4 regions of the Paenibacillus sp. FSL F4-0097 genome follow, and region 1 is predicted to be linked to each of the others. Evidence: predicted binding sites of a transcription regulator. Region 1 holds the regulator's gene; each other region holds the start of a gene.
What was found. The regulator Rex, encoded in region 1, represses fermentation and respiration genes when NADH is low (regulators of the CRP and FNR family bind a similar motif). The targets are predictions, from matches to a motif close to TTGTGAAATATTTCACAA.
Positions count from the first base shown of each region.

Region 1 (8,020 bases):
TTTTCAGACCGCGTACAATTTCAACAAGATCCACTTTAGCTACAGGGTATATGAAATGCATTCCGATCACGCGTTCCGGATACATTGTAGAACTTGCAAGTTCAGTCAAGCTAAGTGTTGACGTATTGCTGGCAAGAATAATGTGGTTTGGACATACTTGATCCAGTTGATTCAATATTTTTTTCTTTTCTTCTAAATCCTCAACGATTGTTTCGATAACCATGTCACAAGAGCTCAGCTCTGCGAAATGTGTCACTTTTTGAATGCGGCTAAGAATCAGCTTCTTCTCAGCTTGAGTGATCGCCCATTTCTCCAGTTGCTTATCTAGACTTGTCTCGATCATTTCGTAGGAGTAGTCCAGTTTCTCAGGGGATTTCTCCACCAGCAATACATCCAGGCCCTTGGCTGCCAGCATTTCGGCAATCCCTTGTCCCATTGTGCCACCGCCGATGACACCAATTTTCTTGAAATTCATAAAAAAGTCTCCATCCTTTCAGGTATCTATACTTTTGTATTGTACCTTGTCTGTCGCAAAAATTTATAAAGCCCGACATATAATGATATCTTAGCATGCCTGAAAAGTAAAAAAAAATAACCAGCATAAATATTTATGCTGGTAAACGCACGCTGTCACGAAATTGACATCGAAATTGCTCTCCAGAGAGCACTTCTTCCTTCATTAAAATGTCAAGGGAGTAATCAAATACATTTCGTTGCTTTTCAAGGTGATCGTGAGTACGAACCATCAGTTCATCCAAAATTTTACTGTTTTCCTTCATAAGCTCTTCAGTGGTAACCATTTCCAGCTTGGCGATACCCAACGAAGTCAATCCGGATTTCATCATGGTTTCGACAATATTCAGGGCCTGATCAAAATCACCACGCGAACCTGTGCTTCGTCCGCCATAATACATTTCTTCTGCAGCCGCTCCACCAAGTGCGATCATAATCTGATCTTCGAGATAATCTTTGGTGTACAAATACTGCTCTTGCTGAGGATTGTGACGTACATAACCAAGGGCTTGCCCCCGCGGAGTCAGCGTAACCTGACTAACACTTCCCGGACGCAGCAGCTCTGCCATAATGGCATGTCCCAATTCGTGGATCGCCACCCGTTTTTTCTCTTCGTGGTTAGTTTCTCTGTCCGTTTTTTCCCCCATCATAACCTTGTCAATCGCCATCGACAGATGCCGCTGCTCAACCTCTGTCAATTCCTCACGCATCATATAAATTGCTGCCTCATTCATAACACTTTCGAGCTGAGCACCGGAAAAACCATAGGCTTCTTCGGAAATTTTGTCGAGGTTCACATTTACATGAAGCGGCTTATTTTTGGCATGCAATTCGAGAATCGATTTACGGCCTTTTTTATCAGGCATGTCGACTTGAATATGACGGTCAAACCGTCCAGGACGCAGCAATGCTGAATCAAGCATTTCTTTACGGTTAGTGGCTGCTACCAGCAGAATGCGCGGCGTTTCGTTGTTATAGATCCCGTCCATCTCGGTCAACAGCTGATTCAAGGTCTGATCATATTCTCGCTGCTGTCCGCCTTCACGCTTACCGCCAATTACGTCAATTTCATCTATGAAAATAATAGCGCTTTGCTTGTTTTCCTTAAGGGCGCGGGTACGGGCATCCTTAAACAAATCGCGGATACGGCCGGCACCGACACCTACGTACATTTCTACAAACTCACTGCCTGATGCTGCCACAAATACAGAGTTCGTATAATGTGCTGCTGCTCTAGCCATAAGGGTCTTACCTGTTCCTGGAGGGCCTGTAAGCAGAATCCCTTTCAAAGGCCGAATCCCGAATTTGCTGATTTCCTCATGCCGGATCAGAAAATCCAACGCTTCACGAAGCTCCTGCTTTGCATTGTCTTGCCCGCCAATTTCTTCAAAAGTAAGCTTTGAAGGTCCATCCTTCTTGCGTTTCTTCCCGGCACCTGCATTCACCGCAAGTCCGCCTCTTAAATGAGCAATGATAAGTAAAGCCGTGAGCATCCCAGCAGCAATAACGATCGGGAATATATTAATGCCTAGAAAAGCCATAAAAATAAACAAGACAGGAACAAATCCGATTAGAATTTCTTTAAGGTATTTAGGCATTATTCCATACCCCCAATGTCGCAGGTTTGCGCGGCAAAATAATAAATTTGCTTTCTTTTCCATTACTTAAGCTTACATAGACATTATTGTCGTCAATTTCTGTTGAGGCTATCACATTTTTATATTGCGGATATTGCGCTTTGAGTCCATCAAGTTCTGTGGGTATAAGTGTATATTTACGGCTCTCCATGGCTTCAGCTACAGAGAACATCGCTTTATCCCAGTATTCATCCAGCAGTTCACTGGAGTTCTGTTCTACATCAAGTTTCAGTGTACGTCCATCAATCATCGATTTTCCTTCTTTAGAGACGTACTGAACCAGTTCACGTAATTTCGTGCCTGGCTGGAGATCAAGTTTCAAAGTGACCTCATTGCGGTTAATACTGATATGAGAATCATTGACGCCCTCATATTGAGATACAATCTTCTGAAGTGGTTCCTGCATTGCAAACTGACGATACAAAAAGAAGCCACCAAACAATAGAGTAGCCGACAGTAGAGACGTTATCAGCACAGGTACAAGACGTAATTTCAAGAAACGTCCTCCTCTCAAAGATGACAAAATATAAAGCTCAGTATAATAATTTATAGCTACTTGAGAGCTCATCAGAGAGACTGAAGTCTCTTATTGCTGTTCTAATTACAAGTAGTAGTATATCACAGGTGTATATACTAATTTCAAAATAAATGTGAATATATTTAAAATTTAATTTTTTAAATATTTCCATCAATACCAAATATATTCCTCGTTTTCGACAAAATCGGCCTTGATTTTTAATCAATCGGCCTATTTTTGTATGTGAATTTAAGAGAATATTCGGTGATAACCACCCATTCAGTATATCACTTAGTATATCACTTTTGTACATCAAATAAATGTAAACAAGCGAACTTATAATAAGTTCGCTTGTTTACATTGCCACCCTTAATTTCCTTATGTTCGGCTTAACTTTTAGGTAAACTGTAACCTTCACCCATTCGGGACCCATCCGAAAACCGATAAAATTGATAATAATACCGACCGCTCTGTTTATAAAAAAGCTGCCAAGCATACTCTCCGTTATATACTCCCGGCAGCAAGCGTTCAATCGTTATGTCCGGAAGATCAGCTTTGATAATGCCGCGTATTTGGGCTTCTGAGGTTCCTTTACTTAGTTCCTCAGCAAACACTGCGTCGTCGCCTTCAGCAAATTTTCCATCTACCGTAAAGCGGACCCAGACCATAAGAGCAGTCCCGGCTTCATTTTTTCCTGTTAAAACCCAGTACACTGCATTTTCATCCCAAACCGATTTTTGTGCTTTGGTTACCTCTGTTAGACCCGCTCTGGTTTTGGCAACATCCTTGGCGATATCCCGCTCGTTCCATTGATCTTTCATAATATAGGCATAGAACTGGATAAGTCCAAACCCCAGGAGCAGAATCAGAACTGACCCCAGGAGGATCCATTTTTTCCTTTTCTTCAAGGTACAGCTCCCTTTCTAGTAATATATCTTTTTTGATTATATAACACACCCGCGTGTTTATCCAAAATTTCATAATTTTCTAGCTTTCCCAGCCTTAAAATGTACAAAAGGCCGCAACTTTTGCTAAAAGCAAAAAGTCGCAGCCTATTATTTATTCGTTATTCTCCAGACTTAACGCTTCAATAAACCTTCGAAGGCTTCTTGCGCTTTACGCCGGATAGCTTCCTCATCCAGGGTTAAGCATTGTCCATGCTTGATGACCTGTTTACCATTCACCCACACATGCTCAACATCCTTAGCGCTAGCAGAGTAAACTGCATGAGACAACAGATCTGTGTGTGGCAGCAAATGCGGCTGATCTATATCAATTGCAATGAAATCAGCTTTCATCCCAACAGCAAGTCTACCTACATTATTTAAAAAGATGGACTGGGCGCCATATTCTGTAGCCATACGTAGAGCTTCTGGAGCTGGAACAGCCGTTGGATCACCGCTGACACCCTTATGAATGAGAGCTGCAAGCCGCATCTCTTCAAACATATCCAAGTTATTGTTGCTTGCCGCGCCATCCGTGCCAAGAGACACCTTCACACCAGCTTTTAGAAGATCAGTAACCCGAGCCACTCCGCTAGCCAGCTTCAAATTACTGCCCGGATTATGAGAGACACCCACATTATGGCGAGCCAAGATCTCAATCTCTTCATCATTTAAATGAACACCATGTGCAACTATCGAGGGACGTGTGAACATTCCAAGCTTCTCTAAGTGAGCTACAGGACGCAACCCGTAATCCGCCACATTTTGTTCCACTTCACGTTTCGTTTCGGACATATGCGTATGCATCGGTAAATCCAGATCATGCGCTGCCTGCACGAACTTAACCAGGAAGTCCGGAGGGCAAGTATAAGGGGCGTGCGGCGAGATCATAGTAGTAATTCTACCGTCAGCCTTTCCATGCCAGTTACGGGCAAAAGAAATCGCTTCCGCAAGCTTGTGATTCTGTACATCCTCTGGACATAACCCAATCACACCACGCATCAATACGGAACGGATACCTGATAACTCAGCTACCTCAGCTACTCGGTCCATATGATCATACATATCGAGGAAGGTCGTAGTTCCACCCTTCAGCATTTCCAATACAGATAAGGAGGTTCCCCAGTATACATCATCACCGGTGAACTTTTCCTCCATCGGCCACATCTTCTCCTGAAGCCACACTTGTAGCGCTAAATCATCTCCATATCCACGCAGCAAAGACATCGCCGCATGACCATGTGTGTTTACAAGTCCAGGCATGAACAGCAGACGGCTGCCATCAACCACTTGCACTCCAGCTTCCATCTGAGGCTCTTCTTTTCCTATGTAAGTGATTAAATCATCTTCAATAGTCATATATCCACTCAGAACCGGCTCATCCGTTCCCGGAGTCAGAAAATACCCGCCCTTAATTATCGTTTTATTGTTGTTCATGTTCGCTTTCTTCCTTTCCATCCCGCAAGTAATACGCAAGACTTTGCAGATCAGTTGTAAAATCAGCTGCATGCACCCGGATATTCGGTGGTGTCTTCAGAATCACAGGGGCAAAGTTCAAAATTGCTTCAATCCCAGAAGAAATGAGAATATCTGCTACATTTTGAGCTTCTGAATCAGGTACGGTAATAATGGCAATGCGAATACCTTGCTCACGAATCGTGCTGCCTAGTTCATCCATTGGTTGCACAGTAAGGGAGTTGATCTTACGTCCAACCTTAGGAGCGTACGAATCAAATATAGCGGTGATTTTCATAGTATCTTTGAGATATGCATTGTAATTAGACAAGGCATGTCCGAGATTACCTGCTCCAACTAAAGCTACATTAAGCTGTTGATCCAGCTTCAGGATATGACGGATTTTCTCAATAAGATACGTTACATCATAGCCGATACCTTTTCTGCCGAAGTCACCAAAATACGCTAAATCCTTACGAATCTGTGCGGGATTAAGATCAAGCTTTTGTCCAAGTTCCTGAGAGGAAACTGTTAATATTTCGCGATTCTGGAGATCATTCAAAAAACGCAAATACACAGGTAGTCTGCGAACAACGGCTTCTGATATTTTATCCGATTTCATATTTTTCCTCCTAAAAATAGTAATGTTCTTGTGAAAATCCATATTCAAACGTATACCTCTCCTTATTAAGGGCGGTACTGTAACTTACCGCCCTTAAGGATAAGGAGGAGCTAAACTGAAGACGAGCATTTTAAGAAGCGCCGCCATCCTCTAGCCATTCCGCTATGCGGGGGACCATTTGATCAGTCAGCATATGCTCCATTTTGGGACCAGGCAATGAATAAAGGAAATACTTCCCGTAATGAGATTCAATAACCCTTGTATCATAAACAATAACTATTCCGCGATCCTGCGCCGTGCGAACCAGTCTTCCGAATCCCTGCTTAAAGCGAATAACCGCTTGAGGAACAGACAATTTCATGAACGGATTCTTCTTCTGAGCCTGCAATAACTCCGACTTCGCTTCCGCCAACGGGTGATTCGGCGGTTGAAACGGAAGTCTCACGATGGCCAGGCAAGTCAGTGCTTCACCTGGAATATCTACACCTTCCCAGAAGCTGCTCGTCCCCAGCAGAACGGATGCTGCACTGTCCTGAAAGCGGCGGATCAGCTTGCTCCGGCTGCCACCTTCCACGCCTTGACCAAGCACCGTAATCTCTTGTGAGGCCAAAGCCTCTTTAAGCGGATCATATACCTGACGCAGCATTTTATAAGAAGTAAACAGAACCAGCATCCGCCCACGTGTTGTTTTGGCAGCTTCTGCTAACGACTGTACGAGTGTATCGACAAATCGAGCATCGCCCACACTGCCCTTCACACTAGGAAAATCACGCGGTATAACTAGAAGCGCCTGCTCGCGATACTTAAAGGGAGAAGGAAGGAGTGAGGTCATTAGACGTCCCTCTTCCGCAGCTTCGTTAAGTCCGAGATTATCAATCATAAACTGAAAAGATTTATCTACAGACAGCGTCGCCGAGGTAAGCACGATGCTTTTTTTCTTATCGAAGAACAACTCTTTAAGCTGGCTGCTAACATCCACAGGGACGGCATACATCTGCAGTGATTTGCTGCGGTAATTTCCATTTGCCTCCAGCCAATATACTACATTATCGTCATTCAGCCCCATAAAGAATCTTACTTGCTCACGTATGGAAGCCAAATCCTTAAATAAACCGCTAATATCAGTAACAAGACTGTCTGCTGAGGATTGGCTTTCCTGGTCACGCATCTCATTAAGCATTTTATCACCCTTACGGATGATGTCGCTTAACGTCAGATTCATAGTGTTCTCAAGCGCAACTAATTCATCCCAATCCTTCGACTTACGGGCGGGAAGCAAACGCATAACCAGTTGTCCCGCTTCCCCTGCTGCTGCATCACTGCGTTCCGGCAAAAGGCTGAACAGCTTGTCGCTGAGTGCATCCCAGGTTTCTTTGACAGTAAGCAGATCCGGGTAGATCCGATCGATGACTCCGCTCCATTCTGAAGCCTCTTCACTGCCTGACGACTGTAAGATCTGGCGCAGAGCAGGAAGCTGTCCGTTTCGGCTATCTTTATACAGTCGCGATAACGTGTGTGCCACAGTGAAATGCTTCATATGCATGCCAAGATGTTTACCAGCCACATCTTCTAAATGATGTGCTTCATCAATTACAAGATGCTCGTAAGCTGGAAGCAGCTGGTGCCCAGCTTTAACATCTGCGAATAGCTTGGAGTGGTTCGTAATGACCACGTCAGCAATCCCAGCTTCATGCTTGGCCCTATGATAATAGCATTTGCGGAACCAAGGACAGGAACGTCCCAGACAGGAATCGGTATCGCTTGCCACCGTCTCCCAGAAATCACCGCCCCGGCCGCTTAAATTCAGCTCTTCATCATCCCCTGATTCACTTTGAGTGAGCCATACGATCATCTGAGCTGCAGTAAGCGCATCTTCCCTTGGGCTTATAAAGTCCTTTTTATTAATTTTATGCTCAAACTTACGCAGACACAAATAATGTCCTCTTCCCTTAAAAATAGCAGCTTTAAACGGAAAAGGAACTACCTGCGTTAACAAAGGGATATCCCGCTCGCGCAATTGGTCCTGCAGATTAATGGTATGAGTGCTGACCATGACTTTTTCATTGGTGCGAACGCTTTGATAAATGGCAGGCAACAAATAACCGAGCGATTTACCGGTTCCTGTGCCCGCTTCGATCAGTAGGTGTTTGTCTTCGGCAAGTGCCGTCATCACCTCATTGATCATAATATCCTGAGCTTCCCGGCTTTCATACTGCGGTAATGTGTCTCTAAGTCGTTTGGTTACTTCGTCCATATAATCAGTAAAAGATAAATTCGCTAGCGGATTCTCTACATGCTCATCTCTAGGTGGCGCTAACTCCGTCCAGTCTCC
Region 1 is NZ_CP151965.1:4,594,256-4,602,275, forward strand. It holds gene MHH86_RS20600 (3-hydroxyacyl-CoA dehydrogenase NAD-binding domain-containing protein) at 1-475, opposite strand, end outside; gene MHH86_RS20605 (AAA family ATPase) at 609-2,111, opposite strand; gene MHH86_RS20610 (hypothetical protein) at 2,104-2,646, opposite strand; gene MHH86_RS20615 (DUF5590 domain-containing protein) at 3,057-3,575, opposite strand; gene MHH86_RS20620 (amidohydrolase) at 3,747-5,048, opposite strand; gene MHH86_RS20625 (redox-sensing transcriptional repressor Rex) at 5,035-5,688, opposite strand; gene dinG (ATP-dependent DNA helicase DinG) at 5,819-8,020, opposite strand, start outside.

Region 2 (8,020 bases), 2.0 Mb from region 1:
GTTGCCATTAATCATTTTGAAGGGGACAGTGAGGGCGAGATTAACGATGTACTGGAGGCCTGCCGCAATTTAAACGTGCCGGCTGCAATCTCAAAAGTATGGGCGGAAGGTAGTGCAGGTGGACAGGAGCTGGCTTCTGAGCTGAACAAGCTCTTGAATAATAGTGGCACGAGCCACTTTGCTCCTTTGTATGAGAAAGATCTCGACATTTCATCCAAAATCAACAAAATTGTCCGTGAGATTTACCGCGGGGCAGAAGTGAACTTTTCTCCGGCGGCTAAGCGTAGTCTGGCGGTTATTGAGCGGCTTGGGCTAAATGATCTTCAAGTATGTTTGGCGAAGACGCCTTATTCCTTCTCCGACCAGCCTAGACTCCTCGGAGCACCGGAAGGTTTTACGATTGGTGTCCGAGATATTACTCTTTCGCTTGGTGCAGGCTTTGCGGTAGTTATTACAGGCAATATCGTTACGATGCCAGGTCTGCCAGCTAAGCCAGCTGCTGAGGGACTATGGATGGACGAGGACGGAGAGATTCACGGTCTGGTGTAAAAGTGTTTAATAAAGGGCTTCTCCTTGTTGTATTAGAGGGGAAGCCTTTTTTATGCTTCCTTTGGATTCCTGCAAATGCAGATCATAATGTACCTCTCACGTGGCAAAGCTAATGAGGTCGTCGCATTCGGCAGCAGTGGCGGAAAAAACTTAAAATTGTGAACAATTTGAGGATATAAGCGGAAAAGACTTGTAATGTGATAAATATCACAATATAATCAATTTATAAAGTGAAATAAATCACAACTAACCCATTGTTGATCAGATTCCATCATTGATCGGTCATGCAAGTCAAATATATAACCCGATTGTCCATTTGAAGGAGGAAGAAATAATGAAAGTAGCTGTCATTGGATGTACCCATGCCGGAACCGCCGCAATTGTGAATACTGCTCAGCTTTACCCGGATGCCGAGATTACTGTATATGAGCGTAATGATAATATTTCCTTCTTATCCTGTGGAATTGCCTTGTATGTAGGTGGAGTGGTTAAAGACCCAGAGGGGCTATTCTATTCTTCACCAGAAAAGCTTGCAGAGCTTGGCGTAAAGACCAATATGCGTCATGAAGTAACTGCAGTGGATACGAAGTCCAAAACATTGCGTGTACGCAATCTGGAGACAGACCACGAGTTCGCTGACACCTACGATAAGCTGATTATGACTACAGGTTCATGGCCGATTGTGCCGAAGCTTGAAGGGTTTGAACTTGAGGGGATTTTACTTTCCAAGAACTATGATCATTCCAACACTATTATAGAAAAAGCTAAACAAGCGAATAAAATAACCGTCGTCGGTGCTGGATATATCGGCGTTGAACTGGTGGAAGCTTTTCAAATGAATGGTAAGCAAGTTACGCTAATTGATGGTGAAGATCGCATTCTGAGTAAATATCTGGATCAAGAATTTACTGCACCGATCGAACAATCTTTTCAGGATCATGGGATTAAATTGGCACTGAATGAGAAGGTCAGCTCTTTTGCGGGCAAAGATGGTAAGGTAACAAAGGTCATTACAAGCAAAGGAGAGCATGAAACAGATCTGGTCATTCTCTGCATTGGTTTCCGTCCTAATACTGAACTCTTAAAAGGTCAAGTCGATATGCTGCCTAATGGTGCCATTGTGGTCAATAACTATATGCAGACTAGCTGCCCAGATGTATATGCCGCGGGCGACAGCTGTGCGATTCACTACAACCCTACAGGCAAACACGCCTATATCCCACTGGCAACCAATGCTGTGCGGATGGGAACCTTAGTTGCACGCAACTTGGTAACAGAGACCATTCCTTATATGGGTACACAAGGGACTTCGGGCATTAAGATTTATGAAGATAATATCGCTGCAACAGGGCTTACTGAAGAAGGAGCTAAGGCTGAAGGAATGGACGTAGAAACCGCCATGATTATTGATAACTACCGTCCAGAATTTATGCCCACCTTTGAGCAGGTTCAGTTAAAAGTAGTGTTTGATCGCGCCACACGCCGTATTCTCGGGGCTCAAATTATGTCCAAGATGGATCTGACGCAATCGATCAACACAGTGTCTGTATGTATTCAAAATCAAATGACAATCGACCAACTAGCCTTTATCGATTTCTTCTTCCAACCGCATTACAACAAACCTTGGAACTTCCTGAATACAGTAGGTCTTCAAGCGCTGCCGACAACATTACCAAGCAAAGAGGCTGTAACGGTTTAAAAAGAAACGATTGTTTCTGAGTGATTTATCGACGAAAAAGATAACCTTATAAAGCTAGAAAAGCAGCGATTCTCCTGTAACGGGAGGATTGCTGCTTTTTTTGTAGGTGCAGAATGATTAGCTGCATAGGTAGGTACAATCCAATGGCTTCGGCGATGGTAGCGAGCCAAATGTGTTCAGAAGCTACGATTAGGGTTATTTGAGTCCGATGTCCGATAGCAAGCCAAATGTGCTCAAAAGTTACGTATAAGGTCATCTGAGTCCGATCGTGCTGAATCACCGCCCTCCTTAGAAGTTTTCGGACTCAGAAGCCGCTATATAGCAAATAATCGCTGTTTGAGTATGATTTCGGACTCCAATGCAGCTATTACATAAAATGAGGTACAACTAGTGTGTTTTTGGTGGCAATAGCGACTATGGGGTCCGATAGCGAGCCAAATGTGCTTGAAAGCTACGTATAAGGTCGATTGAGTCCATCGTGCTGAGTCAACGCCCACCGCAGAAGCTTTCGGACCCAGAAGCCGCTATTTGGTAATTAATCGCCTATTAAGCGTGATTTCGGACTCCAATGCAGCTATTACATAGAATGAGGTACAGCTAGTGTGTTTTTGGTGGCAATAGCGACTATGGGGTTCGATAGCGAGCCAAATGTGCTCAAATGATACCAATAGGGTCATCTGAGTCCGATGTCCGATAGTAAGCCAAATGTGTTCAGAAGCTACGGTTAGGGTCATCTGAGTCCAATCGTGCTGAGTCAACGCCCACCGCAGAAGCTTTCGGACTCAGAAGCCGCTATTTAGCAATTAATCGCCTTTTGAGTGTGATTTCGGACTCCAATGCAGCTATTACATAGAATGAGGTACAACTAGTGTGTTTTTGGTGGCAATAGCGACTATGGGGTCCGATAGCGAGCCAAATGTGCTCAAATGCTACGAATAGGGTCATCTGAGTCCGATGTCCGATAGCAAGCCAAATGTGCTCGAAAGTTAAGATTAGGGGCATCTGAGTCCGATCGTGCTGAGTCATCATCCCTCCGCAGAAGCTTTCGGACTCAGAAGGCGCTATATAGCAATTAATCGCCTTTTGAGCGTGATTTCGGACTCCAGTGCAGCTATTACATAGAACGAGGTACAACTAGTGTGTTTTTCGTGCTAATAGCGACGATGGGGTCCGATAGCAAGCCAAATGTGCTCGAAAGTTAAGATTAGGGGCATCTGGGTCCGATGTCCGGGTGTGGGCCAAATATGCTCAAAAGCTACGATTAGAGTCATCCGAGTCCGATAGCTGCTGCGTACGCTCAAATGTAATCCAACGAAACAAGATATGCTGGCTAGTCGGTCATACATAAACTTCTATTTGTGCACAGGTCGCAGTAAATTTGACATGTCAGTGAAAACTTTCACTTAGTTTTCTCAAAGTGATAATTATCACGTTAATGTGTTTTACGACACGCTACAATGGTCATAAAGGAACAAATTTGAAGTAAATAGATGAAGGAGATAGGAACCATGGCTTATAGCAAACCGCAGCAAATTGCCGAAGTAACTGTAGAGAATGGCATAAAAAAAGCTCATAATCCGCTAAGTACCGTACTTATTCTGGGCTTTTTGGGAGGAGCGTTTATTGCGCTCGGGTTTTTATTGGATATTCGCGTCATTGCTGGCGCACCACAGGAATGGGGTTCCATTGCTAACTTTATCGGAGCCGCAGTCTTCCCCGTTGGGCTGATCATGGTACTCCTTGCAGGTGGAGAACTGCTGACAGGGAATATGATGGCCGTGCCGCTCGCTTTTATGGCTAAGAAGATTTCTTTCTGGGAAGTTGTGAAGAATCTTTTGCTCATTACGATTAGTAATCTGGCAGGGGCATTATTTGTAGCTTATTTCTTCGGTCATGTGGTGGGTTTAACTTCAGAGGGTGTGTACTTAGAAAAATTGGTGGATATGGCTGGTCATAAAATCGATGCAGAATTCTTTCCGGCATTTGTTTCGGGTATCGGCTGTAACTGGCTCGTTGCGCTGGCAGTATGGCTCTCCTATGGAGCAGATAACTTCAGCGGCAAAATCCTTGGTATTTGGTTCCCAACGATGGCCTTTGTTGCGATCGGATTCCAGCACGTTGTAGCTAACATGTTCCTAATTCCAGCAGCTATTTTTGAAGGTTATTATTCATGGGGGCAATACTTCACTAACTTTGTTCCCGTCTGGCTCGGCAATTTAACGGGTGGAGCAATATTTGTCGCAGCTGCCTATTGGATGGCATACTTGCGTAAAGCACCTACGGCTATTCAATCCGTAGATAGCATGTCCGGCAGCAGTGTCAAAAAACACGCTTAAGCTCGTCTTATAGAGCACTCCATAGAACATTCAAGGTCTGCCTTATTGGTGGCGTTAATGTTTAAGGGGTGCTTTTTGTTATGTAGACACAAAAAAATCCGCCGTGATATATCCGCGCTCGGGGGAACGAAATCGGATCACGGCGAATTTTGAAGGGGGAGTGTTTCTAGGCTCTATTACCCCGTCTTTCTAAAAGCGAATCAGTTTCTTCTTGTTTAGTTTGCTTTACGGACGACAGCCACGGCTTTAAAATAAGAATAGATATTAGAACTAGGGAGGACTGCGGACGTGAACCCCAAGGGAGACGGGATAATTCATGCGATATGTGCGTTTTATTCTCTAGATTTCATGCATACTTTATCGCGATAAAACGTCAATGTGTATGCTTGCTCATAACCCTGTTTTGGGATAATACTGGATGAATTAATGACACATATATAACAGGGGATGTACACTACTTATGAAGTTTTTACAGGCATATCCAAAAGAAGTGAAAATATTTCTAATTGCCAGCCTAATTAATGCAACAGGTAGTGCGCTGATGTGGCCGCTCGTTACGATGTATGTATTTGATGAGCTTGGACGCAGCATGTCAGATGCTGGACTGGTGATTCTTATTCAATCGGTTGGTGGGATCGTGGGTCAACTACTCGGGGGCTCACTCTATCATAAGGTAGGCGTTAACCGGCTGATTGTCGGAGCGCTCGCCATGAATGCTTTGGCACTGTTCACCTTGCCGGCAGCTAGTAACAACTGGACGTTATTTATGGTTGCAATGGGACTGGTAGGATTATTTAATTCCTTATCATTACCTGCCATTCAGGCATTTATCGGCTTTCGTTTCACGAAGCAGCGTGGTGAGCTGTTTAATGTTATTTATGTCGCCAATAATATTGGTGTAGCACTGGGTACGGCATTAAGTGGTTTTTTGGCCGATATTTCCTATATGCTAAGCTTTGTGATGAATGGTGTAACCTCGGCTGTATTTGCGGGTTTCTTTTTTGTATATCTGAAGAAAATCGGTGGAGAACCTGCGCATGAGGTAATGGGGCATCAGAAGAATGAACCAGAGAAACAATCCACGTGGAAGCTAATGGGGCATACTCGTATTTATCTTTATATGGGGATCGGTTCTTTGTTCCTGCTTCTCGGTAACTCTATCTGGAATACAGGGGTATCTCCGTTCATTATTTCAGAGGGCTGGCCTAAGAAAACTTATGGTTTTCTCTGGACACTGAACGGTATTTTGATTTTTGCAGCGCAGCCATTGGTAACGATGATTAAGCGCTGGTTCGCGTCTACCTCAACGGCGCAAATGACTGCAAGTGCCCTGTTTTATTTGGGTGGCTATGCGTTTCTTTTGTGGATGCCTAATTATCCTGGTTTAGTGCTTGGAATGGTGCTTGCTACACTGGGAGAAATGCTGATTTCTCCAGCGATGCCATCCTTTATCTCGGATCATGCGGGGCGCAGCGCACCATTTTATTTGGGACTAAGCGGAGGGATTGGTGCGGTCGGGAGAGTCATTGGCCCTTACTTCATGGGCAGACTTTATGATAGCGGTGGTTTGGCACCAACAGCCTGGCTGGCCTGTGCGATGGCGCTGCTGTCTGTAGGATTTTTCGTCATCCATTCTTTAGTCAATCGTAAAGGCCATTCGTTAGAGCGGTCCGTAAGATAACTATACACAGTGGATTCCAACATCTGCTGTGAATTCTATAGAGGTGCAAGGCAAGGGGTGTACATCTTATGAAACAAATCAACAAGGCAAGGTTAACTATTAGACCATCAGAGATTAAAGACGTGCGAGAACTGATTGATCTGGACCATCTGATTTGGACAGAGGACACTAGCCCGGGACCTATGTTGTGGCGCTCACAAGAGGATTTCTTGCTGAATGCTCCTCCGGGCTCTCAGCTCGTAGCGCTGCAAGATGACAAGCTATGCGGATATGTCGGGTTTGGCTGCCCTAGTAGAATGGAGAGCAACCGGCATGTGTGCGAGGTTAATATTGCTGTTCATCCGAACTATCAACGTTTAGGCATCGGCCGGCAGCTCATGGAAGCCATTAAGGAACATGCTGCGGCGCATGCTATTCGTAAGCTTCGCCTGCGTGTATTATCCTGTAATGAATCAGCGATTTCTTTTTACCGGAAATGCGGTTTTGTGGAAGAGGGACGTCTGCGGGAGGAGTTTTATCTTGGCGGCCGTTATGTGGATGAGATATTTATGAGCTTTATGCTGACAGGAGGAAATGGATATGGAGATCGTCTCGCTTAATGTCGGTCGGCCGGTGACGGTGGATTATCGGGGAAAACCTTTGGAGACCGGAATTTATAAAACGCCTGTAGAAGGATCGGTTCGGCTGCATACCAATGGATTTGTTGGAGATGGTCAGGCAGATCTTAAACATCATGGAGGTCCTGACAAGGCGGTGTGCGCCTATCCCATTGAGCACTATCCTTATTGGGAACAGCAGCTGGGAAAGAAACTGGAGTACTCGGCTTTCGGAGAAAATATCACCACAACGGGTCTGCTGGAGACAGAGGTGTGTATTGGCGATGTATATGAATTAGGCACCACTTTGCTTCAGGTTAGCCAGCCAAGATATCCTTGCTTCAAAATCTCACAAAAGCATGGACCCGCAGATCTTCCGGCTCAAGTTCTGGATACAAGGTATAGCGGATTTTACTTGCGTGTACTTCGTGAAGGAATGATTTCAACCGGCGATGCAATTGTCAAAAAAGAAAACGGAGACAGCAATGCTTCCGTGGCGCATGTACTGCATTTAATGCAGGTTGGGCTGCAAGAGGAAGCTGCTCTGGCAGAGCTTGTGGAGCTGGAAGCCCTCTCAGCCGTAGTACGGAACAAGTTTCGAAAACAGCTGGGTATGCCAGAGATCTAATCTTGGTCTGCTCAATAAAATAAACCTGGGGGCGTATGCCAGCCAGGTTTATTTCTGCTTGTGTGTTTGTTTAACTTTGCTTACGTAACTTAGCCGAGCAGCTGCCACTCACTACGCAATAAACCATATACGGCGTGATTCACGTAGCCATCGGGCAGCTTTTCTGCCTGTCTGATCACACCTTCGAGCACAAAACCAAGCCGTTCAGGAATTGCCCGGCTAGTTACGTTGGCGGTCGCGCAGCGAATTTCTACCCGCTGCAGCTCCATTTCCAGCAGTGCGTAGTCTACTAGAACTCGGCAGGCGCTGGTCATATAACCTTTGCCTTCATAGCCATCACCAAGCCAATAACCAATCCCTACGGAACGGTTATGCCAGTCAATCTGGTGATACCCAATGACACCGGCGAGCTCGCCGCGGACCCAAAGTCCAGCAGTGAAGGCGCCATTGTCGGTGCCTTGTTTTATAGCATTTTTAATGAAATTAAGGGTGTGATCCTGTTCCGTAACGGCATCAACCCAAGGAAGCCAT
Region 2 is NZ_CP151965.1:6,560,006-6,568,025, reverse strand. It holds gene MHH86_RS29520 (formate--tetrahydrofolate ligase) at 1-549, shown strand, start outside; gene MHH86_RS29515 (FAD-dependent oxidoreductase) at 884-2,248, shown strand; gene MHH86_RS29510 (hypothetical protein) at 2,295-2,504, opposite strand; gene MHH86_RS29505 (formate/nitrite transporter family protein) at 3,757-4,584, shown strand; gene MHH86_RS29500 (MFS transporter) at 5,045-6,265, shown strand; gene MHH86_RS29495 (GNAT family N-acetyltransferase) at 6,334-6,864, shown strand; gene MHH86_RS29490 (MOSC domain-containing protein) at 6,845-7,489, shown strand; gene MHH86_RS29485 (GNAT family protein) at 7,579-8,020, opposite strand, start outside.
Region 2: the regulator Rex is predicted to act here: its motif matches at 3,636-3,653, upstream of MHH86_RS29505 (formate/nitrite transporter family protein).

Region 3 (8,020 bases), 300 kb from region 1:
GCCAAACTTCCGTATGCATAACCAAAAAATCCGATGACCGCTTTGTACGGTACAACTGGAAAGAGAGCCAGTAAAGTTGCGATCCCTATAGAGCCAAAAAGATTATGATCCTCTTTCATCCAGCTAAGGATGTCATATCTGTAGATAAACGCAAGGATTGTGCCCGAAACATAAAGAATAATCGAGAACCATTTTCTCATAGCTAATATACCCTTTCTTCCACTCATTCATCTCATCATACGGGATAAAAAGTAAATATTGAAGTGAAGATCATTGTCGGCGAACGCCAAGCAGGTATAATAGCATTTATAGAGAACAAAGAGAGAGATAAATTCTTGAATTATAAAGAGGGGAGTTAGATCAGTGATCGTTTCTGTACGCAAAAGAGTCGCCATCATCGGGATTGGCAATATCGCCCGCAAAGTATATTTGCCACTGCTCTCTCAGCATGGACAAGTTGAGGTAGTGGGGGTTCTCAGTCACTCGTCCACAACAGTAGAGCAAGCTGTTAATGCCTATCGCTTTCCTAAAGGTACGACAAATTTGGACGAGCTGTTGTCTTGGGATCTGGATGCAGTATTTGTGCATAGCCCAACGACGACCCATTATGATATAGTAACAAAATGTCTCGAACAGGGGATTTCGGTGTATGTAGATAAGCCGCTGTCCTATGATCTGGAAGAATCCAGAAGGATGGCAGAGCTGGCAGAAAATAAAGGGCTGCTGCTAGGAGTGGGCTTTAATCGGCGTTTTGCCCCAATGTATGTCACCGCCAAGAGTTGGCTCGAGGAAGCTGGAGGCATTAGCCATTGCCACGCGATTAAACATCGCACGAAGCTGCAATTAGGCAGCAGCCGTGAGACTGTACATGACGACTTGATTCATATGCTTGATCTGCTGTTATGGTTATGTGGAGATCAGTATGAGCTGCTTCGCAGTAATCTTCAATCCAATGGAGAGGGGCGACTTGTCCAGGCATCTGGAATGCTGGGTTGGGAGCAAGGCTCAGTGGGGATGTATAGTATGGTTCGTGAGGCTGGTGTTGATTTGGAGAAGCTGGAGCTGCACGGTAATGGCCGTTCGGTGGAAGTGGCAGATCTGGACCAAGCCATCCTATATGAAAAAAATGCTTTGCCACGGACCCAGAGCTTTGGAAGCTGGGATACGGTGCTGGATAGAAGAGGTTTCGGTGGAGTGGTAGATCATTTCCTGAACAATATAAATACACCAGAGTTATGCAGTATTGCTGCTTCAGCAGTTCTGCCTAGTCATAGATTGGCAGCTCAGCTTGCTGAATGAGGTCTCTAAGAAAGGAGTAAAATATGGAAGACAACCGTAAATTAGTGGAGGAACAAATCATCGAAAGCTATAAGCGGGAGGAAGAGATGATGATCCTTGTATTCGCCCAGTGGTGCGTGAATCAAGGACTCGACCCGCACAGTTTATATTTGCAGGCTTATCCACAGCAAGAAGGGAATGAAGCCTTGCGAAAAGCGCTTGCCCTAACGGTTTCTGCGGAGGAAGCAGGGGATATTTCCGATGACACAGTTCTCGGCGTACTCTCCTTATTCGGAAATGATGACTTGGCGCAAATCGTGACAGAAGCGATTGCTCAAAGGGAATCTAAAGCACATACAGGGGATTGACAACGAGGATATAATGATAATGTCAGATGAACTTTTTTTAGTAAACGATGTTCATCAGGGATGAAATGTGTTAATATTATATATACTAACTAATAGTAAGTTTCGCTAGTGAGAGGTGAGAACAATGGAAGAACATCAAATTTCGATGTGTCCCAGATTTGAGACAGCCTTCTCTTTCTTAGGCAAACGTTGGAATGGACTTATTATTCAGACATTGATGAGTGGACCGAAGCGGTTTAAAGATATTTCCGGCCTCATTCCTTCAATGAGCGATAAGATGCTGTCCGAGCGGATGAAGGATTTGGAAGGTGAGGGTATTCTGGTTAGACATGTATACCCGGAAACACCTGTACGTATTGAATATGAACTAACAGACAAAGGCCGTGCGCTGGAGCCTGTTATGCAGCAGATTCAGTCTTGGGCTGAGAGCTGGGTAGAGTAGAAATCAAAGTCGTGTTGTGGCCCTTTTTCCTGAAGAACGGAGGAGGGCTTTTCAATTTTTAAATAAAAACCTTGCACAGATCGAAAAAATCTGTAATATAATAGAAAAAACGTTGTATGTTCCTTGAATGGAAACGCTTGCAATATTGGTTTTTGCTCAAATCTACTCAGCTGGAGTACAGGCATAGCAAAACTATTAGGAGGCGAGGGAGATGAAGACCACCCTGTATTCCCGGGAAATAACGTATGGAAAAAAGGATGTTACTGAGCTGGAGAACGCTTCGATCAAAGTACAGCTCATCTATGACAAGACGTTGTTCATGCTGCATAGCCATCTTCCAGATTCCTTATGGGATGCGTGGATTGGTGTGCCTTACAGCATTATCTCTTCACTCTACAAAGGCAACAATGATAGCGGAACTATTTTTCAAAAATGGATTCAAAGTCCTTCTGGCTGGAAATGTATCGGCTGTGAACGGCATTGCCTGGAGTCGACGGAACCTCTTCAAGAAGTGAATATGGCAGGTAATCAACGACAATATAAGTTTCATAATGGCATTCGCCAGAGCATGGTGCTACAAGCCTTAATTTGGTCCATGTACGAGAATACCGTATTATTCAAACCCTTTTTAGGGGATGAGCCCTTTTTTGATGAAGATGATTTGCATACGATATCCTCTTATTTCGTGCCAACTTATCTTAACGATCTACGTCTACTGGAGCAGTCTAAGCCTTGTAAAGAGTACAAAGATCAGAATATACAGATTTATCAGGAATGGATATCCGCCCCTGACCTTGTCCTCAAATGGAATGGTGGCCTGACAGAAGGCAGATGGATGACCGGTGTTTATATGGATCACTCCCGCTTTGCTGGTTTAGGACCTTATTTAAAGGACGCAAAGGGTAAGCGAACGTATATGCAGGCTTATGTTCAATAAAAGATACAGATTTGGTGTGACCGAATAGATAAATGTAAGACAAATAACATTACTGTTGCCCGTGTGGTAAACAAATGACAGGTCGATTGTGGGGATTTATCTCCATGATTGACCTTTTTCGTTCAAAAAAGAGATACAATTTTCGTGAGTACAATCACAAGTCAAAACTCCTTTCAGGGTTAAGGTGAACAGGTAGAAAAGATTTTTTCAGAACCTGATCACATATCCCGAGGAGGAACTATTATGGAAACTAAACAACCTAATGATAGAATTTCAGATTTACAGCATAAGCAATCGGTGCAACCTGGATTTACTCCAGATGCCCTGGTAAAAGATATTGTGCTGCAATTCCCAAAAGCTGCGGATTATTTCAAGTCCAAACGGATTGATTTCTGCTGTGGAGGCGCCAAACCTCTTGCTGAAGCAGCTGTAGAGCGTGGACTAGATCAAGAGATGATCATTAGTGATCTCAACAAGCTGTTCGAGGAATATCCGGTACCACAAGAAGAACTCGCATGGAACACAGCACCTTCTGCAGAGTTAATCGACCATATTGTGAGTAAACATCACCATTACCTGCGGGAAGAACTGCCCCTGATTAGCCAAAATGTAACTAAGGTATACCGGGTTCATGGCGGAGATTCACCTCATTTAGAAGAGTTATATAGTTTGTTTAATGCACTCAAGGAAGATCTGCTACAGCATACAGCTAAAGAAGAGGAAGACGAGTTTCCAAAATTATTAGCGTATGATGCCAATCCAAGTGAAGAAGGGCTGACCATACTTCGTGAGGCATTAATTGACCTTGAGAGTGAACATGACTCAGCAGGCGATATATTGAGACAAATACGCAAAATAACAGATGATTTCACCCCACCGGCTCATGCTTGTACAACCTATCGTTTGACTTATGCCCGGCTAGAGGAGCTGGAGAGCATGACTTTTGAACATGTTCATCTGGAGAATAATATATTGTTCCCTAGATTCCAGTAGAAAAAATGAGTTTTCAAAGAGTCCCTTAGGGGACTTTTTTTATATTTGAGAACAAAGCTTATTTACGTTATTCTTAAATAGACAGTATGCATAACTTACTACAAGCCTGAGACGCTGTGTGGTCATTAGGCGGGACAAGGCGGTGTCACTATGCCCACGAAATATATGTGGAGGTTGTTACTAGGATTAGTCATCGTATTCATAATAGGTGGATGTTCGACTCTTGCTGACGTTAATAATGAAGGGAATAATGGCTTAGCAGGATCAGACGGGCCTACGCTTTCGCTTATCGTTGCGGGAAATGACTTGCTGACCAACCCTTTGGACAAGCAGCTTAGCGAGAGCTACAGAAAAGGGATAACGATCTTTGACCTACTGAAAGGTAGTGGGAAGGCCACCTTTTCTGAGGATAACACAAGCATTCTAACGGTAAATAATATTTCACTCAGTCCAGGAATGAATTGGGAGCTGCAAATGGATGGGGAGACCATTGGATCTGAGGATTGGGGTCGAACCGTCGGGCATGAATCAAAATTAGTAATTACTGCGATGTCTAAGGAACAAGAGGAACCGCTTCAAATTGTGTTGTTGACCGTGAATGGCGGAAGTGAGCAAGTGAATTTGAATCATTCATATGTTATGGGATTTACTGAAGATTTAACAGTGAGAGGTTTGTTGAAGAACAGCAGTGTGGTGCAGTTGACCGAAGACAACAAAAAGGTGTTATCCATTGGTGATTATACTCCTCTTAGCAATGAAGTTTGGAAGATGAAGGTGAATGGGAAGCAGCTGCTTGAGAATGGAATGGACATGAAGCTTAGAGTGCAGGATGAATTGGAGATTTTATTGGCTATACGTTAAAAAAAGTACATAAATGCCAGATCTACGGTTATTCAGAACCTGTGATCTGGCTTTTTTTATTAGAATTTAGAACCTAACAAAGTTGTCTTATTTTTTATGTGAAAACATTCACATTTAATGTGACTGTAATCACAATCTCTCTTAAATTTTGAAATGTATAATTTCATTATGTAGAAGATAAGTTGAAGCAAAGTTCAACAAGAACGGATAAGACTGAGGAGGCACCTAACTATGGCAGCGAAGAGAGAAAAATTAGTATTAGTCGGCAACGGTATGGCAGGCATAGGTACGCTAGAGCAAATATTGAAGCTAGGTGGAGCTTATGACATTACGGTCTTTGGAAGCGAACCTCACCCCAATTATAATCGGATCATGTTGTCCTATGTTCTCGAAGGCAGCAAAACCATCAACGATATCATCCTAAACGACTGGAACTGGTATGAAGATAACAACATTACTTTGCATACAGGAACAACAGTTACGCGAATTGACGAGCATTCCAAGCAAGTAATTGCGGATAACGGTATGGCTGTTTCTTACGATAAAGTGATTATTGCAACGGGTTCGAATTCATTTATTTTACCTGTACCTGGTTGTGATAAGGAAGGCGTAGTGGGTTTCCGGGATATTGCAGATTGTGATGCGATGCTAGCTGCGGCTAAACAATACAACAAAGCGGCGGTAATCGGCGGGGGCTTACTTGGATTGGAAGCGGCAAAGGGTCTTGTGAACCTTGGCATGGACGTTACTGTAGTGCATCTGATGGAAGATCTAATGGAGCGCCAGCTTGATCGTAATGCCTCCTCTATGTTGCAAGCTGAGCTAGAGCGTCAAGGCGTGAAATTTGCCATGGGCAAACAAACAGTAGAATTGACAGGGGAACAGAGAGTAAGTGGTTTACAATTTAGTGATGGCACTACACTTGCAGCTGATTTTGTAGTTATGGCTGTAGGCATCAAACCGAATATAACTGTGGCAAAAGAAAGCGGAATTGCTGTTAATCGTGGAATTGTAGTGGACGATTATTTGCAGACCTCTATGCAGAATGTATATTCCATTGGCGAATGTGCCGAACATCGCGGAGTTTGTTACGGATTAGTAGCGCCGCTCTTCGAGCAGGGTATGGTTCTAGCTAAACATCTCTGCGGAAGTGATACAAATCCATATGAAGGTTCTGTTGTCTCCACCAAATTAAAAATTTCCGGTGTGGATGTATTTTCTGCAGGTGAGTTTATGGATTCCCCTGAGCACACTGTAATCTCAAGCAAAGATGAATGGAAGCGAACCTATAAGAAAATTCTGCTCAAAGACAATGTCATTGTTGGTGCAGTCCTGTTCGGGGATGTGACGGAATCGGCTAACCTGCAAAAGTTAGTAAAACAAGGTGCTGTAATGACCGATGAGATTTATACAGAGGTCATGGGTACGGGCTGCTGCGGAAGCGGAGCCAAAAAGAGCACATCTGTAGAAGCTATGGCGGACGAAGAAATCGTTTGTGGCTGTAATGGGGTTACGAAAAAAGCGATTGTGGATGCGGTCATAGAAAATGGTTTTACTACTGTGGACGAGATCAAAGCATGTACAGGAGCGACGCGTTCTTGCGGAGGTTGTAAACCGGTTGTAGAACAAATTTTACAATTTGTCCTGGGTGATAGTTTTGAACAGTCTGCCAAGCAAGGTATCTGTAGCTGTACAACGCTTAGCCGGGATGAGATTGTTGCTGAGATTACAGCTAAAGGTCTTAGTACTACTAAAGAGGTTATGCATGTACTGGGTTGGAAACAAGAGGAAGGCTGCTCTAAATGCCGTCCGGCGATTAACTATTATCTGGGGATGCTAAATCCGGATACACATCAAGATGAGAAGGAATCACGTTTTGTTAATGAACGTATGGGAGCCAATATTCAGAAAGACGGAACCTATACCGTTATTCCACGCATGTACGGCGGGGTAACGACACCAGAGGATTTGAAGAAAATCGCTGATGTCTCCCTTAAATATGATGTAAAAGTTGTGAAGGTGACTGGTGGGCAACGCCTGGATCTAATCGGGGTGAAAAAAGAGGATCTGCCGAAGGTATGGGAAGAGCTCGATATGCCATCAGGTTATGGTTATGCCAAATCGCTACGTACGGTTAAGACTTGTGTGGGTTCACAGTTCTGCCGTTTCGGTACACAGGATTCGCTGGGAATGGGCGCGCTCATAGAACGTAAGTATGAACGTCTTGATTTTCCTGCCAAGTTTAAAATAGCTGTCAACGGCTGCCCACGTAACTGTGCGGAATCCTGCACGAAGGATATTGGCATCGTCGGTAATGACGGCGGTTGGGAAGTATTTATCGGTGGTAACGGTGGGATCAAACCACGGATTGCTGATTCCTTCTGCAAAATTAAGACCGATGAAGAGTTGATCGAAGTGTGCTCCGCTGTGATGCAATATTACCGTGAGACCGGCAATTATTTGGAGAGAACCTCCGAGTGGGTTGAGCGTATGGGACTTGAGCAGATTCAAATGGTCATTTTGAATAATGAAGATAACCGCAAAGAGCTGGCCGCACGGATTGACTTTGCTCTGACTCAGGTGACGGATCCTTGGAAAAAAATGCTTAATGACAGTAGCACTCGTACTGCGCTTTTTGAAGAAACAAGAGTCTAGCGGATATAACGCACACAGAAGGGGAGAGACCAATGAATAAGACCACACAAACGTATGCAATAGGCTCAGTACAGGATTTCCTGCTGCAGATTGGCCGTGTAGTGATTGCTGGAGCTGTTGAACTGGCTGTATTTCGTGCCTCTGACGGAGCCATCTATGCAGTAGAGAATCGTAGTCCTCATCCTAAGGGTGGCCCGCTTGCGGAAGGGATCGTGTCAGGTCACTATCTGTACGATCCGCTGTACGATTGGAAAATCGATCTGCGCACGGGTGAGGTGCAGGCTCCAGACCAAGGTAGTGTTGTGACTTATCCAGTCACACTGGACGGAGAGAAAGTTACAGTGAGCGTGTAGACACCGAAGAGTGTAGTAATAGATTTAATAGAAAACGGTGGGGTGGAGTATTATGTTTACGCAAAGTGTGGAGAGCATCGTAGAGACGGCAGTCAGTAAGCGGGACAAAATGAATGAAAGCTTGCCAAGATAT
Region 3 is NZ_CP151965.1:4,896,969-4,904,988, reverse strand. It holds gene MHH86_RS22075 (VTT domain-containing protein) at 1-200, opposite strand, end outside; gene MHH86_RS22070 (Gfo/Idh/MocA family oxidoreductase) at 364-1,299, shown strand; gene MHH86_RS22065 (hypothetical protein) at 1,323-1,646, shown strand; gene MHH86_RS22060 (helix-turn-helix domain-containing protein) at 1,771-2,088, shown strand; gene MHH86_RS22055 (hypothetical protein) at 2,300-3,025, shown strand; gene ric (iron-sulfur cluster repair di-iron protein) at 3,323-4,018, shown strand; gene MHH86_RS22045 (hypothetical protein) at 4,169-4,879, shown strand; gene nirB (nitrite reductase large subunit NirB) at 5,111-7,534, shown strand; gene nirD (nitrite reductase small subunit NirD) at 7,567-7,887, shown strand; gene MHH86_RS22030 (formate/nitrite transporter family protein) at 7,940-8,020, shown strand, end outside.
Region 3: the regulator Rex is predicted to act here: its motif matches at 4,976-4,993, upstream of nirB (nitrite reductase large subunit NirB).

Region 4 (8,020 bases), 1.0 Mb from region 1:
GCAGATGGCTTCTCTTGTCAAACGGTTAGTTTCTTTATTGGAACGATGCTGAGAGGTATTTGGACTGTATAATTCATGATTTGAGATGACATTTCCCCTCCGTTTGTACATTCTGATGTTCGTTTCATTGTTTTTCATGAGTCTTTTCAATATGCTAAAACCATAAGGCATTACAAATGTAATGTCAAAATAATCGTTAGTTAAAATGGGAGGGCGTCATGTTAGAAATCTTATATAGACGATTGTCAGCGGTGCTGCTTTTGATCCTAGCACTCTGTGCTACGGTATTCATTGGCAAAGAAATGGTAATCTCGATCGTGACCATTATCTTTTTGTTAGCAGATTTAGGCATTTCTTTTTTACTCTTAAAGAAACGTGAGAAGGTACATGTGGTTTTTATTAGTGTGATGGTGGCAGAAGGGCTATTCTTACTAACAAGAGAATTTTGGCTGCTTGCGCTTTCTATCCTGCTGCTGATCGTAGCGGGCATATGTAGAGGACTCTTTGGGCAATCGGGGAGCAAAAGAGTCACTCCGTTTCTAGCCGTTCGTAAAGTGTTATTCAGCATTACTGCACTTATCGTTACTGCACTTTGGGGGATTGGAATCTATGCAAAACCTATTACAACACCTGTGGCATTATCAGCTGATGCGGCTATGACGATCGATGAACGTAAATTGGATTCTGCAGCAATGATGCTGAAAGATATTGAAGTAATGAATTCTTTTGGAAGCCGTACAACCGGCTCTGAGGGTCACAATCAGTTTATTGCTTGGCTGGAGCAGCAGGTAACGGATATGGGGCTGCAAGTACATCGTGATCGCTATACTTTTGACAGATGGGAAGAAAAGAACAGTGCTTTAATGATTGATCAGCAGGCAATTCATGTCTCTTCAGCTTTTCCCTATTCCGGGGAAACTGACGAAAAAGGTGTGACAGGGGAGCTGGTGTATACGAAGCGTGGTGAATATGGCCAGGCCAGTGGAAAAATTGCTGTCATTGAAATTGAGAATTTTAGAAATTTTCCAAGTGGGATCGTTATGAATATGCGGGATTCATCTCCAATGGACAACCAAATTGCCCCAAATGAAGGCGATCTGGTCCTCACTACAGCTTTAAAAGAAGCTAAATTGGAGCAAGCGACGGAAATGGGCGTAAAAGCTGTTGTTTTAGTCTGGAAAGGGGTATCTGACGATAAGGTTGAAGAGCAATATGTGCCTTTTACCACCGATTATGCAGGAATCCCTGCAATCTGGGTTAATGAAACGGAAGGGAAAAAGGTGATCAGCGCAGCTCAGGAGCATAAAGAAGGTACGGTTATTTTAGAAGCGGAAATTCAAAAAGATGCCCCAACAGAATCCTTTTATGTGAAAATTGACGGTAAGAATAAAGACGAAGCGATTATCGTAAATACCCATACGGATGGGATAAATGTAGTGGAGGAGAATGGCGCTGTGGGCATGCTGTCTATGATTCGTTACTTACAGCAGGAGCAGCCGGAACGTACGATGATTTTCGCTTTTGTGACAGGACATTTTAGATTACCGGAGTTCAAAGGGTCCTCTCAGGCAACTTCCACCTGGATGGAGGGGCATCGAGAGCTGTGGGATGGCAAGAATGGTCATTTAAAAGCTGTAGCTGGAATTACGGTTGAGCATTTAGGCAGCATGGAGTGGAAGGACGATGATACGGGTCATTATGGTCCAACTGGACAAATAAGTACAGAATATACGTATGCAGGCAATGAAATGATGGCAGCCATTTGGCTGAAGGCTATTGAAAAGACAGATAGCACACGTACTGTATTATTGCGTGGACATAACAAGTTTGAGTTTGGAGAGAGTCAGCCCTTATTTGAAGCAGGGATACCGGTGATTGGATTCATTCCAATGCCCGACTATCTGCTCGTGGATAGTGACAACAGAGAGATGGACAAATTTGATGCAAAGCTAATGCATACGCAAATTGTATCGTTGCTGAAAGCGGTCAAGCTAGTGGACGGAACGGAGACAACTAAGCTTGGGAAGTCAGATGGGTATTCTTTTTTCTACGGTCGTACTAAATGATAGTGGCAGTTCAAGATTTGTCATGACGAAGATGACATTAGCTTGAATTCAAAAACACTGATGATTTAAGTCAGTGTTTTTTTGTTGCAAAAAGGGGGTATATTACGGCTTAAAATCAGAAAATTTCGTTTTTTTGTTAGCATCGAAGTAGGAGGAAACTTGTGACATCACATATACGCTAATCAATCAATAGCTCCTTCGGGTGCTTTTTGTGTTATTCACTGAGTTGTTAGAAAGATTTGTCCCTTTCTTGAACGTTTAGGGATTAAGAGATGTCGATGATTGAAATACTTAAAATTTAAGATAAGATAACTTTAATTATTAGGCCACGTTATTAATTTGACTGCTCAGTAACAGGTAAATCAGGTTCGCCAACTCTTGCTTTGTGAAATATTTCTCTTTTTACATAGCAAAGAACGAGGAATGTCATACTAAAACGAACAGGAAACGATGTCGCTGAGCCTTGCTAAACCTGATATTGAATGCAGCCTACAGTTAGCGGGCCTAATCATAAGTATCAACTTAAGACGAAAAATGAACAGAGTTTTGAAGGGAGCAGTAAAGAATGGCAATTGATACGGTGCTATGGAGCAGGCTAGTGACAGGCTTGACTCTCGGATTCCACGTTATTTTTGCGACGATTGGCGTCGGTATACCGCTAATGATCGCTATAGCAGAGTTCATCGGGATCCGGAAGAAAGACCCCCATTATACACTTATGGCAAAGAGGTGGTCTCGAGGATTTGTCATTTCTGTGGCGGTTGGTGTTGTGACCGGTACAGCGATTTCACTACAGCTGGCCCTGGTATGGCCGAATTTTATGAAACTGGCTGGGAATGTCATTGCACTTCCGTTATTCATGGAGGTGTTCGCGTTCTTTTTCGAGGCTATCTTCCTGGGCATTTATTTGTATACGTGGGATCGGTTCAAAAATCCATATACCCATTGGCTGCTGACGATACCGATTGTCGCCGGGGCAGGCATGTCTGCCGTTTTTATTACGACGGTGAACGGATTCATGAACCAGCCTGAAGGCTTTGTCATGGAAGCAGGCCAATTCACAGCGATTAACCCGGTGCAAGCGATGCTGAATACGGCGACGTTCTCCAAAGTGTTCCATGTATTAAGCTCGGCCTATTTAACAGGAGCTGCCTTGTTAGCCGGGATTGCAGCCTTCGCGATGCTGAGAAAAGGTGTGTCCGCATACCACAAAAAATCTTTAAATCTCATGATGGCGGTCGTTTTACTATTCGGTTTGCTGAACACGTTAGCCGGTGATGTGTCCGCCAAGTTTTTGGCCGAGCATCAACCAGAGAAGCTTGCAGCGGCAGAGTGGCATTTTGAGACGAGTAGCAGTGTGGATTTGGTTCTATTGGGATGGCTGAATGCAGAGCATGAAGTTCTAGGGGCTCTTCATCTTCCGAAGCTGCTCAGCTTCCTGGCCTTTGGAGACTTTAATGCAGAGGTGACGGGGCTCGAGGAATTCCCCAAGGAAGAATGGCCACCACTTCTCGTTCATTATCTGTTTGATTTAATGGTCGGAATCGGATTTACTCTGCTCGCGATTTCGTTCCTATATTTTCTGTTTGTGTTCTGGAAAAAGCGTAATGAGCTTAACAAGTGGATGCTTCGCATCATCGCACTGAGCGCCCCCCTCGCTTTTCTGGCTGTTGAGCTGGGCTGGTTTTATGCAGAGGTTGGCCGACAGCCGTGGATTATCCGTGGATATATGCGTGTTGAGGAGGCGGCCACGTCTTCACCGAATGTAAGAATTATATTCTTCGCCTTATTGCTCTTGTACATCGTTCTCGGCAGTATGTGTGTAATCGTGCTAAGACGCTTGTTCAACAATAATCCGGCAGAAGCTGAGATGGAGAAATGGATGAAGGATCATCCTAATCAATCTACGGAAAAGGGGGGCACTGAATGATGAGTTACGAATTGATTGGCATCTCGGTGCTCTGGCTGTTTTTGTACGGCTATTTAATTATAGCTTCCATTGATTTCGGAGCGGGCTTCTTCGCCTTTTATGCCCGTTTAACGAAGCAGGATCATCTCATTAATCGTCTGATTTCGCGTTATTTATCACCCGTTTGGGAAATTACAAATGTATTTTTTATCTTTTTCTACATTGGCATCGTCGGTTTTTTTCCGGACACAGCCTATTATTATGGCTCCGCGCTACTTGTTCCGGGAAGCATTGCATTGATTCTTCTTGCGATTCGCGGTTCATTCTATGCTTTTGAAAATTACGGTTCCAAGAAAAACATAGTATATCTTTTTTTGTACGGAGCTACAGGTTTGCTTATTCCAGCATCGTTGTCAGTGGCGCTAACTTTGTCTGAAGGCAGCTTTATCGTGAAGCAGGGGGAGACGGTTTCTCTGGATTACTGGGCGCTGTTCACCAATCCGTTATCGTGGAGTATCGTTGGACTGGCAATTGTGTCCGTTTTGTTCATTAGCGGCTCATTTCTGACATTTTACGCTTCTCGGGCAGAGGATCATTCCGCGTTGAAGCTGATGCGCAACTACGCCCTGTTTTGGAGCACACCGACGATAATCCTCGCACTTACAGCATTTATCTATTTGGGTCAACACAATGAGCGGCATTTTCAAAATATGATGGATTTATGGTGGTTGCTGGCACTTTCCGTTGCTTTCTTCATGATCGCGATGTGGCTATTATATAACGGACGCCGTTACGGATTAGCTTTTATATGCGTCATGTTGCAATTTTTCTGTGCCTTTTTCGCTTATGGAATTGGGCAATACCCTTATATTCTTGATCCGTATATCACGATTCAGAGCAGTGCAACTTCACCGGCAATGGGCTTAGCATTAGTTATTGTGTTTATCGGCGGTCTATGCCTGTTGATCCCATCCCTTATTCTGGTCTTCAGACTCTTCCTGTTTGATGCGGATTATGTAAAAGGGAAAAAATAAAGCTGATTAATCCATTACGGCATGTTTGAGGTTTCCCTACAAGCCTATATATAAAGGAGGTGTGATCTGTGAAGAGGAAATCCAGTTTGATTTCTCAACAAATGTCTTCACAAAGGAAAAACATGGCTCTCCTCGCAATCATTTCGCTCGGGCTTGGTATAGCTATTGTGAGTCAGGCTGGACTGCTTGCTGAAGCAGTCCAACGGATTTTTGTGGAGAGAGCTTCATTTTCATCGGTTATCCTGTTGCTCGGTATACTTCTGGCTATTATGGCTGTACGCACACTATTGTCTTATGGAAACGGTATTGTTGGCTTGCATATGGCAGCTGCTGCCAAGACAAATATGCGCGCAGCCGTGCTGCAAAACTTGACCCATGCTTCAATGCCTTCAACCCTTAGTGGACAGACGGGAGGGAAGGTCAGTATTGCTCTGGATGCTGTGGATGAGGCTGATAGTTATTTCAGTCAATACATGCCGCGTATGATGGAAGCTGCTATCATCCCGGTTCTGATTTTGGTCGTTACATTTATCCAACATGCCAACACGGGGTTCATTCTATTGTTTACTGCTCCGTTCATCCCGCTGTTCATGATTTTGGTAGGGCTGAAAACGAAGAACAAATCCGAAGAAAAATATGCGCAACTCGCTGAGTTTTCAGGGACGTTTCTGGACTCTCTTCAAGGACTGGTGACATTGAAAATATTTGGACGGGCTCACCGTCAGCAACAGGAGATTGAACGCAGTAGCTTGGGTTATCGTGATGCCACGATGGGTATTTTGAAGATTGCGTTTACGAATACCTTCATGCTGGAATCAATCGTGATGCTAAGCATTGGTATTGTGGCTCTCGAACTGGCCATCCAGTTGCTTGTTTTCAAAGCTATGACGTTCCACACTGCCTTTTTCGTTTTGCTGCTCGTTCCCGAGTTTTACAACCTGTTAAAGAATACGGGAACAGCCTTTCACAGCGGCCGGACAAGTATGGGTGCGGTTCGTAAGGTGGAACAGATGCTTGAGGAAACGGCAGGGGAGAGCAGGGACGCTAATGGCATTGAAGGAGCATTAACAACCGATGGAATCGACGAGATCGACAGCATAGATAAGGTCGGGGATAGGACCGACAGAATAAGCAAACTGGAACTTGCCCATTCTGGAGACCTTTTAATACCACCGTCTATCGTAATTGACCAACTTCGGTTTCAGTATGCTCCAGATTCTTTCGAGCTTAAGACGGGGCGGATCAAGCTTAGCCCAGGAGAACACATTGCGATTGTTGGCAAAAGCGGTTCCGGCAAAACGACTTTGCTACATCTCATTGCCGGTCTGCTGAAACCAGAATCGGGTACGCTTCTGGTGAATGGAAGTCCACTCTCGCAATACGATGAAACCGAATGGTTCGAACATGTTAGCTACATTACACAGCATCCGTATATTTTTGCAGGCACATTTTCTGAAAATATTGCGATTGGTGCTGGTGGAAACATCTCCAGAGCTGAAATTGAGCGGGCGGGGGAGGAAGCCGGACTCGCTGCGCTTACAGCCCAATTAGAGCATGGATTTGATACCTTTGTTGGTGAAGGAGGCCGGGGACTGTCTGGTGGGGAAAAGCAGCGGCTTGCCTTAGCACGCGCTTTTTTGAAGCGTCCTGCTATCATTTTGTTTGATGAACCCACAGTTGGACTGGATTTGCACACCGAGCGGGTACTGCAACGCTCCATAGCCAAACTGGCAAAAACGGCTACGATGATTACGGTGGCTCACCGATTATATACGATTCAACAAGCCGACAAGATTTTGTTTATGGACAATGGAGTGTTGGTGGACTCGGGACGACATGACGAGCTTCTGGAGCGCCTGCCTCAGTATGCCGAGATGATTGATGTAGAGCGGAAAGGGGGGATATCCTCATGAATGAACTGGCTGTTCTGTCAAAGGCGATGATTCAGGAGCGCAAGGATATCATTCTTTCGATTTTGGGTGGATTTATTGCCGGCATAGCCGGTGTGGCACTCTTTTCTGCGAGCGGGTATCTGATTTCACAAACGGTATTTGCGCCACCGCTTTATACTTTAATTGTACTCACCTCCATGGTCAAACTGCTGGGTCTGCTTCGGGCGGCGAGTCGTTATGGAGAACGCTTGTATTCTCACCGGGCGACTTTCTCCATGCTTAGCCGTTTACGTACATCCTTTTTCGCCAAGCTTATTCCTTTAACGCCTGGTATATTGAACAAAAATCGAAGCGGGGATCTGCTTGCGCGGATCGTTGGGGATGTGGAAAGTTTGCAAAATTATTTTTTGCGAGTCGCTTATCCTCCGATCATGGTCGTCATGGTATTTTTGGCTACGGTGCTGTTTACTTCTACCTTTTCGATCTGGATTGCCGTTTTGTTTGTAATAGGTATGCTGGTAACGGCATTCGTTGTACCGGGAATTGTGTTACTCGGGCAGCGGAGAACACATGGACGCGTTCGTGAGCAGAGGGCGCAGCTGTCCACGGAAGTTACCGAAGTGTTGTACGGTTTCCGGGATTTGAAAGTATATGGTCAATTGGCACAGCGGGAGGAGCAGCTTCAGCATGCTTCCGCTGTATTGGCAACTGAACAGCAACGAGCAGCCGGGCACTTGCTGCGCGGGCAATCGATGCATACTTTTGTTACATTTCTCGTTTCCTGGGGAGTGCTGACGCTCGGCTCCTGTTTAATTATGGAAGGAGCGCTTGCAGGCGTATTTCTTGCCATGTTGGTTATGGCATCACAAACCGTATTTGAAGAAGCGACGGCTATGGCCACATTACCCGCGTATAAAGTGGATAGCGAACACGCAGCCAAACGACTGACGGAAACAGTTCAGACTTTTGATGAGCAGTCTTCGCAACCAAGTGGCACATTGCCTGTTAATCATGCTGTTACGATGGAACTATCCAATGTTACATTTCAATATGAAGGGGAGTGGAGACCGGCACTCAGGGATATGTCCCTGCACATTTTACCTGGCTCCAAAACGGCAA
Region 4 is NZ_CP151965.1:3,588,771-3,596,790, forward strand. It holds gene MHH86_RS16070 (TetR/AcrR family transcriptional regulator) at 1-138, opposite strand, end outside; gene MHH86_RS16075 (hypothetical protein) at 219-2,066, shown strand; gene MHH86_RS16080 (cytochrome ubiquinol oxidase subunit I) at 2,632-3,996, shown strand; gene MHH86_RS16085 (cytochrome d ubiquinol oxidase subunit II) at 3,993-5,009, shown strand; gene cydD (thiol reductant ABC exporter subunit CydD) at 5,078-6,922, shown strand; gene cydC (thiol reductant ABC exporter subunit CydC) at 6,919-8,020, shown strand, end outside.
Region 4: the regulator Rex is predicted to act here: its motif matches at 2,450-2,467, upstream of MHH86_RS16080 (cytochrome ubiquinol oxidase subunit I).